4 regions of the Streptomyces sp. NPDC043952 genome follow, and region 1 is predicted to be linked to each of the others. Evidence: riboswitches for the same ligand, from Rfam matches in the RefSeq annotation. Region 1 holds a riboswitch; each other region holds the start of a gene.
The links. A riboswitch is a leader RNA that binds a small molecule or an ion and turns the genes downstream of it on or off. The one in region 1 is predicted to bind cobalamin.
Positions count from the first base shown of each region.

Region 1 (2,194 bases):
AGGGGATGGCCGTCTACGCGGATTGGCTCTGGGAGGAGAAGCGGGGCGGCAGGAGTACCGACGAGATCTTCGAGGCCTCCCGCCCTTGTCCCGCTCCGCGATCGGCTCGCCGTTGCTCACCACGTCGTAGAAGTCGCCGTCCGCGCCCCTGGGCACGGTGACCCGGATGTCGTACATGGCCTTGTCCGAGGGGTGGTGATTGCCGGGGAACCAGGTCATGGAGCCGGTCGGCTCGCCCAGGGCGGCCGAGCCGTCGTCGGTCTCGATCCAGCCTTCGAGCCCTCCGACGTCGCCCTCGACCGCTCGCGGTCACCACCAACTCGTTTCCAGATCGGGCGGCTTGGGCCCTCGCCCCTTGCACCGTGGCGGTCCGTACCCGCAGGCCCGACAGGTCGAGGTCGAAGCGGCTCAGGTTCTGCGTGGCCCGAGCCGTGATGACCGCAGCGCCCTTCAAGTGGTTGCCGTCCGGCGTGTAGTCCAGCGTCAGTCCGCCGCAGGAGCCCAGTCGGACCGGGAGCGCGAGGCGGCCGACCGGGGCCGGTGGTCCATCGTGGTGCGAGGTCGCATCTCGTGTCTCCCGTCGGTCGATTGCGGCATGCGAGAGGTCAGAAAGCCTGAAACAAGCCATGATTTTCCCAAGGTTAGTAAAAGTTTTTCCGCCTTCGCCGAATCGCCAGGGCGTGCCCGAAAGCGGTGTCGGTCCCGCGCAAAAATGTGATCTTGGATACCTGAACGACCGTGCGGTTGTGCGGGGATGGGTGGTCGGTCCTACGGTGGGCGGGCCGTGGTGTTCGGGAAGACCGGTGACAACCCTTCGCGGGGTTCAGGCCGGAGCGGCCCTCGCCACTGTGATCGGGGAGTATCCGTCCCAGTTGTGCATGGTCACTGTCCGCCGCCCGGCGGACGGGAAGGCCGGGACGGACACGCGCACACCCGTAAGCCAGGAGACCGGCCACGGCACTTCACGAAGAGATCCACGAGGTGCTGGAGCGTGACCGTATGACCCTGCCCACAGAGTCGACCCGTTTTCGTTGGCGGCGCGAGGACACCGTCCGTACCGCCGGACTGCTGATGGTGATCGCCGCCCTGCATGCCGTCGCGTTCGGCATCCTGTTCCTGCTGGTCGTACCGGGCCACTACGAGGTCGGATCCAAGGCGTTCGGGATCGGCCTCGGCGTGACCGCGTACACGCTGGGCATGCGGCACGCCTTCGACGCCGACCACATCGCCGCGATCGACAACACCACCCGCAAGCTGATGGCCGACGGCAAGCGGCCGGTATCGGTCGGCTTCTGGTTCGCGCTCGGCCACTCCAGCGTGGTGGTCGTCATGGCGGCCCTGGTCGCGGGCGGCACACAGCTCGCCGGCACCCTGCTCGACGACAACTCCCGTACCCACCAGACCCTCGGCGTCGTCGGCACCACCGTCTCCGGGACCTTCCTCTACCTCATCGCGGCGCTCAACCTCGTGGCGCTCGCGGGCATCCTGCGGGTCTTCCGGGCGATGCGAGCGGGCACGTACGACGAGGCCGCCCTCGAACAGCACCTGGACTCGCGGGGGTTCATGAACCGGTTCCTGGGCCGCGCCACCAAGTCGATCACCCGGCCCGGCCAGATGTTCCCGCTGGGCTTCCTGTTCGGTGTCGGCTTCGACACGGCGACCGAGGTCACCCTGATGGTGATGGCGGGCAGCGGTGCCGCGGCCGGGCTTCCGTGGTACGCGATCCTGTGCCTGCCGCTGCTGTTCGCGGCGGGGATGAGCCTGTTCGACACGCTCGACGGCACCTTCATGAACTTCGCCTACCAGTGGGCGTTCTCCAACCCGGTGCGCAAGGTGTTCTACAACCTCACCATCACCGGCCTGTCCATCGCGGTCGCCTTCCTGATCGGCACCATCGAACTGGTCGGGGTGCTGCACGAGAAGCTCGATCTGAGCGACGCGGTGACCGGCTGGATCGCCGGGCTCGACCTGGACAACGTGGGGTACGTCATCGTCGGCCTGTTCGTGGTCGTCTGGGCGGCGGCGCTGGCGTACTGGCGGCTGGCCAGAGTGGAGCAGAGGTGGGCGGGCCGGCTCGGCGACGGTGGCTGACACCCGGCGGAGCGGGAGCCTCGGCCGCGGTGGGCCTCGGTGTCGCCGTTGACGGGTGCGCAGCGTCAGCCGGTACCGGTGGTCGGCGGAGCGCGCGGCCGGA
Region 1 is NZ_JBWKES010000020.1:38,120-40,313, reverse strand. Features, by position in the region: partial or broken gene AC069R_RS22645 (hypothetical protein) at 76-628, opposite strand; cobalamin riboswitch at 769-971, shown strand; gene nicT (Nickel transporter NicT) at 1,000-2,091, shown strand.

Region 2 (2,194 bases), on a different contig from region 1:
CGGCTTGAGCAGCACCGGGTTCATCAGCGCGGTCGGTTCGATCCGGCAGGCCTGGGCCTGCATGGCCTGGGCGCGCCCGATCTCGGCGCCCTCGCGGGTGACGAAGGAGTTCAGGGACATGTTCTGCGCCTTGAACGGCGCGACCTTCACGCCCTGGCGCACCAGCCACCGGCAGATCCCGGCCGTCACGACGCTCTTGCCTGCGTCGGAGGTGGTGCCGGCGACGAGGAGACCACCGTTCACTTCCCGCGTCCCTTCAGCCCGTTGACGAGGTGGCGCGCGGCGAGTGTGGTGCCGAGCGCGAGCAGGCCGACGCGGCGGGAGAGCCGTACCGCGCGCTCGATGTCGGGGACCCGGACGGCCCGCCCCGTGACGCCGTTGAGCACGGGACGGTGCTCGGTCCGGCCGCCGTAGGAGAGGGTGCCGCCCAGGCGCACACCGAGGGCGCCCGCGAAAGCGGCCTCCACGGGACCGGCGTTGGGGCTCGGATGCCGGCGGGCGTCCGCGCGCCAGGCCCGTACGGCGCCGCGCGGATCGGGTCCGGCCGCGGCGGCGAGTACGGCGGTCAGCCGGGCCCCCGGCCAGCCGGCCACGTCGTCCAGGCGCGCGGACGCCCAGCCGAAGCGGCGGTACCTGGGGGACTTGTGACCCGACATCGCGTCCAGGGTGTTGACGGCCCGGAAGCCGAGCAGCCCCGGCACCCCGGCGGCCGCGCCCCACACCAGGGCGCCCACGACCGCGTCGGAGGTGTTCTCGGCGACCGACTCGACCACGGCCCGCGCGATCCCGTCGGCGTCCAGCGCCTGCGGGTCCCGGCCGCACAGGTGCGGCAGCCGGGCGCGGGCCGCCTCGACGTCCCCGGCCGCGAGGGCGCGGCCGATCGCCCGCGCCTCGCGGGCGAGGGAGGTGCCGCCGACGACGGACCAGGCGGCCGCGGCGGTCAGGGCGACGGCGGCGGTGGGGGAGGGGCGGGCGACGCGTGCGGCCAGCGCTCCGAGCGCGACGGCGCCACCGGCGCACACGGTGGTGTGCAGGGCGCCCCAGCCGCGGTGGTCGTGCCACAACGCGCCTTCCACGGCGGCGGCCGCACGCCCGAACGCGGCGACCGGATGCCCGCGGCGGGGATCGCCGAGGAGGAGGTCGCCGAGGAGTCCGGCGGCGGCGCCGTACGCGTAACTGCGATCGGCGGCCATCGGCTCAGCCGGCCGTGGGCACCGCGACAGTGGTCCTGGTACTGGTCGTTCGGCAGCCGAGCATGGCGATGTGTCCTCACTCAGGGTGTCCGCGCCCTGGTTCGACGTGATCCGGCGGCGAGAGTTCCTGGCTCTCCGGGGGTTCTTCCCCGGTGACAGTGGCGGGACCGCGCCGGATTCGCACCGGCTTCCTCTCCTGCTGCCGTAGATGGCGTGGGCAGTCCACCATGCGCCCGGAACGGCCGTCAACTTGCCGTTGACCTGCGGGAGTGTGCAGATCCCCACACCGCGCGGGGTGGCCGGGCATGCCGAAGGCTCCCCTGCCGCGGGTGGCGGAGGGGAGCCTGGGGGACTGCCGGGGTGGTGCGGGCCGTGACACCTTCGAGGTCAGGGCCCTTTCGGTGCCAGGACGCTTTCGGTGTCAGGGCGCTGCGGGGCCCTGACGGCTCAGGACTTGGAGACGATCAGGAGGATGCCGTACGCCACCGCCGCCGCGCAGGCCGCGAAGCAGACGTAGGCGCCGGTGACGGCGAGCGTGGCGGAGCCGCCCTCGGCCGCGGCCTTCTCGCGCCGGGCCAGGCCGTTGATGCCGAGGGTGAACAGGACCACCAGGCCCACCGTGAAGGCGAGGCTGACGCCGAAGACGGAGCCGATGGCCGCCCAGTCGATCTTCATGGGGTTGCTTCCTTGGTGAACGGGCTGGGGGTCAGACGGTGGCGGCCGGCGGGACGGCGGAGGCCGTCTGCTCGGCGGCCGGGACCGGCGCGGGGGCGGGGATGGTGGCCGTCAGGTCGTCGGCGATCGAGCCGGCGGGCGGCGGGGTCACCGCGGCGATGGCGGTGGTCACCACGCCGGACGGCTCCGCGGCCGGCTCGGCGACCACGTTGGTGTGGTCGATGACCTCGCGCCGGGACAGCTTGTAGATCCAGGCGCTCGCGGCGACCAGGAAGACGGCGACCGCGGCGGTGCCCCCGTCACCGAGTTCGGTGACGGCCTCGGCG
Region 2 is NZ_JBWKES010000019.1:92,138-94,331, forward strand. Features, by position in the region: gene AC069R_RS22185 (cobyric acid synthase) at 1-243, opposite strand, end outside; gene AC069R_RS22190 (cobalamin biosynthesis protein) at 240-1,193, opposite strand; cobalamin riboswitch at 1,293-1,435, opposite strand; gene AC069R_RS22195 (hypothetical protein) at 1,641-1,868, opposite strand; gene AC069R_RS22200 (inorganic phosphate transporter) at 1,900-2,194, opposite strand, start outside.
Region 2: another riboswitch for cobalamin. It lies ahead of AC069R_RS22190 (cobalamin biosynthesis protein); the one in region 1 lies ahead of nicT (Nickel transporter NicT).

Region 3 (2,194 bases), on a different contig from region 1:
GCCGAAGGCACGCGGATCGCGTTCGGTGACCTCGGCGAGGAGCGCGAGGCGGGCAACGGCGGTGGCGTCCGGCGCCTGGTCGGCGCCGCTCGGGTAGCCGAAGTCACCGACGTGGACGGCGAGGAATTCGGTGACCTTGTCGAGCGCGGCGCTCTTGCCGTCCACTGCGGCGAGCGCGTAGGCGGTGTCGGCGGTCAGCGAGTAGTTCGGTGTGGTGGCGCCGTCGTCGACGATGCGTTCGCCGTCGATCAGGCGGCCCTTGAGCCAGGTTGCGGCGGCTTTCAGGTCGACCTTGCCAGGGGCGCCGGTGGGTGTGCCGCCCGGGTCGGGTGTGTGGGTTTCGCCGGCGCGTACGTCGTCGGGGGTGAAGGTGGGCTCGCCCGTCGTGCCCCCGACGTCCGTGCCGCCGTAGACCCAGGCGTCGACGTCGCCGTCCTTGAGTTTGCGGTCCATGGCGCCGTACTGACTGTAGGTCCATTCGTCCTGGCCGGGTGACGCGGTCCAGTACGACCAGTACGCCGTGGCCTGCGGGGTCAGGACGCAGGCTTCCTTGTCCGGGGTCGGGTACTGCGTACCGGAGTTGAAGGCGCCGTAGCCGATGCGGCAGATGAAGGCGGGGCCGTCGTGCTGGGTGCCGGTGGTGGTGAATCCGGCGTCGTGCAGCAGGTCGTAGCCGGTGGTGGGCGTGGTGTCGCAGCCGCGCTCGACCTTGCCGCCGAACGGCCCGAAGTCGACGGCTACCACGGCGCCCTTGGTCGCGGTGCAGTCACCGACGCCGTCCGCTGCGGCGGGTGTCGTCGTGAGGAAGGTCACGCAGGCGGCCAGCAGGACGAACAGGGCCGACGCGAGCGACACCACCCGTCGTGGGCCCGCGTCCGCGGTCCCGATTCTTCGCTTCCCCGTTCCCACCACGGCCCCCTCGCGCCTGCCGGAGCGGACGCGGACGTGGCAGAGGGCCTCCGTCGGACGGGAGGTCCCCGGCAGCCGGAGGCTGGTCGCACCACGCCGTAGTCCACGACGGCGTCTGTTGCTGATGAACACGCTCCAGGCATTCCGGCTCGCCCGGCGGTACCGGGCCTACGGTTGCGGGTCAGCGCCGGACTTCGACCGGCTTTCCCTGGAACTCCTTGCGTATCAGCGGGATTTGAGCACACGTCACAGAAACCGTCAAGACCGCCCCTGGACCGGCCCGGGTGAGCGGTGGCGGCCTGAATGCGGGTCGGGTACCGTCCCGGACTGCCGAGTGGGGGAACCCGGTGGGAGTCCGGGGCTGACGCGCAGCGGTGTGGGACGGCAGGGGCCGACCCGAGCCCGAATGCCCAAGCGGTGAAGCACTGTTGGAAGCCGGTCCACGCGTTCCGGACGGCGGCCACACCCGCTGCTCCGCAGGCCACCGTCGGCCCGGCACCGGGTCCGGCCGGCGTCCTCCATCCAAGGAGCAGGCCATGCCCCGTTCGCTGTCCTACCGTCGCCCCGCCCTCACCGCTGCCGCCGCACTCGGCGCGTTCGCGCTCACCACACTGCCCGCGGCGGCGACCTCCACGCCGGCGCAGATCGCCACGTCGAAGACGAACGGCGTCGCCTACCTCAAGTCGCTCCAGGCGGCGGACGGTTCGTACGCCGGCTCCGGACTGTCCAACGAGTGGGCGTTCAGCGCGCTCGCCTCGGCCGGGACCGCCGCTGTGGACGTGACGCCCGGCGGCGACACGAGCAAGAACGCGAGAACCGTCTACCGCAACCTGCTCTCGACCGCCGGCTGGCCGTCCGCCTCCCCCGTGGTCACCGACTACGAGCGCGCCACGCTGAACGCCTACGCCGCCGGCATCGACCCCTCCCGCGTGTCCGCCTCCCGCAACCTGATCGCCGACATCTACGGCTACTGGCAGACCTCCGAGCCCGGCTACTTCGGCCCTTCGTCGAACTTCAACGGCACCGTGTTCGCCGCTCTCGCCCTGAACGGCGCCAAGACGCAGTCGGGACAGGCCCGCATTCCGCAGGCACTGCGTGACGCCGTCGTGACCCGCCTCCGGGCCAACCAGCACAACGACGGCGGCTGGAACTACAGCAAGGCCGAAGGCAACCCCAGTCAGCTCTCCGCAGCGAGCGACATCGACATGACCGGGGCGGCGATGGCCGCCCTGTGTGTGTCGGGCGTACCGAACACCGACACGGACATCGTGCAGGCCAAGGCGTT
Region 3 is NZ_JBWKES010000027.1:79,119-81,312, forward strand. Features, by position in the region: gene AC069R_RS25740 (prenyltransferase/squalene oxidase repeat-containing protein) at 1-855, opposite strand, end outside; cobalamin riboswitch at 1,210-1,343, shown strand; gene AC069R_RS25745 (prenyltransferase/squalene oxidase repeat-containing protein) at 1,446-2,194, shown strand, end outside.
Region 3: another riboswitch for cobalamin. It lies ahead of AC069R_RS25745 (prenyltransferase/squalene oxidase repeat-containing protein); the one in region 1 lies ahead of nicT (Nickel transporter NicT).

Region 4 (2,194 bases), on a different contig from region 1:
GTGTCTCCGTCACGGGTGAAGATCGCGACGCCGTTGCCGTAGATGTGCTCGCTGGGCAGGCGCAGGGCCTCCTCGTAGTCGGCGGCGCGCACGACCGACAGGACGGGACCGAAGATCTCCTCCTGGTAGATGCGCATGGCGGGGGTGACCCGGTCGAACAGCGACGCCCCGGCGAAGAATCCGTTCTCGTGGCCGGGGAGCACGAAGTCCCGGCCGTCCATGACGAGTTCGGCGCCCTCCTGGACACCGAGGTCGACGTAGTCGCGGACCCTCTCGACGGCGTCCCTGCCGACCAGCGGCCCGAAGTCGGCCTCGGGGTCGTCGCTGCGGCTGATCCGCAGCGCGCCGATGCGCTCCTTCAGCCGGGCGACCAGTGCGTCGGCGGTGTCCTCGCCCACGGGCACGGCCACGGAGATGGCCATGCAGCGCTCACCCGCCGAGCCGTACCCGGCGCCAATCAGAGCGTCGACGGCCTGGTCGAGGTCGGCGTCCGGCATCACGATCATGTGGTTCTTGGCGCCGCCGAAGCACTGAGCACGTTTGCCGTGGGCCGCGGCGGTGGCGTAGACGTGCGCGGCGATCGGTGTGGAACCGACGAAGCCGAGGGCGGCGACGCGGGGGTCTTCGAGGAGGGTGTCGACCGATTCCCTCGCGCCGTTGACGACGTTGAGGACGCCGGCGGGCAGACCAGCCTCCAGGAACAGTTCCGCCAGCCGGAGCGGAACGGAGGGGGCGCGCTCGGAAGGCTTGAGAATGAAGGCGTTGCCGCAGGCCAGCGCGGGCGCGGCCTTCCAGAGGGGAATCATCGCCGGGAAGTTGAACGGAGTGATCCCGGCGACGACTCCGAGCGGGGCGCGCAGGGAGTGGACGTCGATGCCGGTGCCCGCGTTGTCGGTGAACTCACCCTTGAGCAGGTGCGGGATGCCGGCGGCGAACTCCACAACCTCCAGCCCGCGTTGGATGTCACCGTGGGCGTCGGCGATGGTCTTTCCGTGCTCGGACGACAGCAGTCGGGCGAGCGCGTCCTTCTGCTGCTCGACGAGGTACAGGAAGCGCAGCAGGACGCGGGCGCGGCGCTGCGGGTTCCAGGCGCCCCACTCGTGCTGCGCGTCGGCGGCGACGGCGATCGCCGCCTCGGTCTCGGCCCGGTTCGCCAGGGGCACGCGGGCCTGGACCTGGCCGGTGTTGGGGTCGTACACGTCGCCGTAGGACCCCGAGGTTCCCGGGGTGTGCTTGCCACCGATGAAGTGGGTCAACTCACGTACGTCGATGGGGTCGTTCGGACGGATCATGGGGCCTGCTCTCGTCAGGTGAGGGTGATCCGGGATGGCGCGCCGAACCGGCACACGTGGACACGGTGGCGTGCACAGGTGTGCGGGGGCAGCGCGAGTACGCGTATGGCGGGTGAACCGTCAGGCGGTGACGACAGGAATGCGGCGTGAGTGACGCCGGCGGCCAAGTCCGCCGGGATCGTGAATACGCACCGGTGCCATGCGTGTCAGCTCCATCCTCGTGGACAACACGGAACATCCCACGGCCGGTATCCTGACTCCCGGATCAGCGCGCGCCGTCCGCCTTCCCGACATCCAGCTCGTCAGTGGCGTCCTGCTCGACGGCGTGCTCCCCGGTCACAGTGGCGGGACCGTGCCGGAATCACACCGGCTTCCCTGCACCGCGGGCCTACCCCTCGAATATATAGTTGGACGTCCTAGTAAATCCACCCCCGTCGACCGCGTTCTCGCGGCGCTCCAGGTCAGAGCTGCTCGGATTCGGCCTTTCGGGAGGCCGCGAAGCGCACGGGCGCACTGAAGCGGGCCTTGCGGGCGGCGCGCCGGAAGGTGGTCAGCACGGCGGGCCCGGCCAGCAGCACGCACACGAAGTTCGTGACAGCCCGCCCGGTGTCCCAGCCCAGCGAGGTGGCCAGGTCGAAGGCGACATAGCGGTGCCACTGGTCCGTGAAGGGCAGGCCCGGCAGGTAGGCGATCGAACTGTTGGGGTCCAGGGAGAAGGGCCAGAAGGAGAGGTTGAGTAGGAAGCCGAAGAGGTAGCCGGACAGCGAGCCGTAGACGGCCAGGATCAGCACCTCACGCCGGCCGCTCGCTCGCGGGAGGAATCCGGCGAGCATCCCCACGAAGGCGCAGCCGAACATCTGGTACGGCATCCATGGCCCCACTCCCCCGGTGATCAGCGCTGA
Region 4 is NZ_JBWKES010000027.1:70,989-73,182, forward strand. Features, by position in the region: gene AC069R_RS25715 (CoA-acylating methylmalonate-semialdehyde dehydrogenase) at 1-1,292, opposite strand, end outside; cobalamin riboswitch at 1,519-1,692, opposite strand; gene AC069R_RS25720 (ECF transporter S component) at 1,754-2,194, opposite strand, start outside.
Region 4: another riboswitch for cobalamin. It lies ahead of AC069R_RS25715 (CoA-acylating methylmalonate-semialdehyde dehydrogenase); the one in region 1 lies ahead of nicT (Nickel transporter NicT).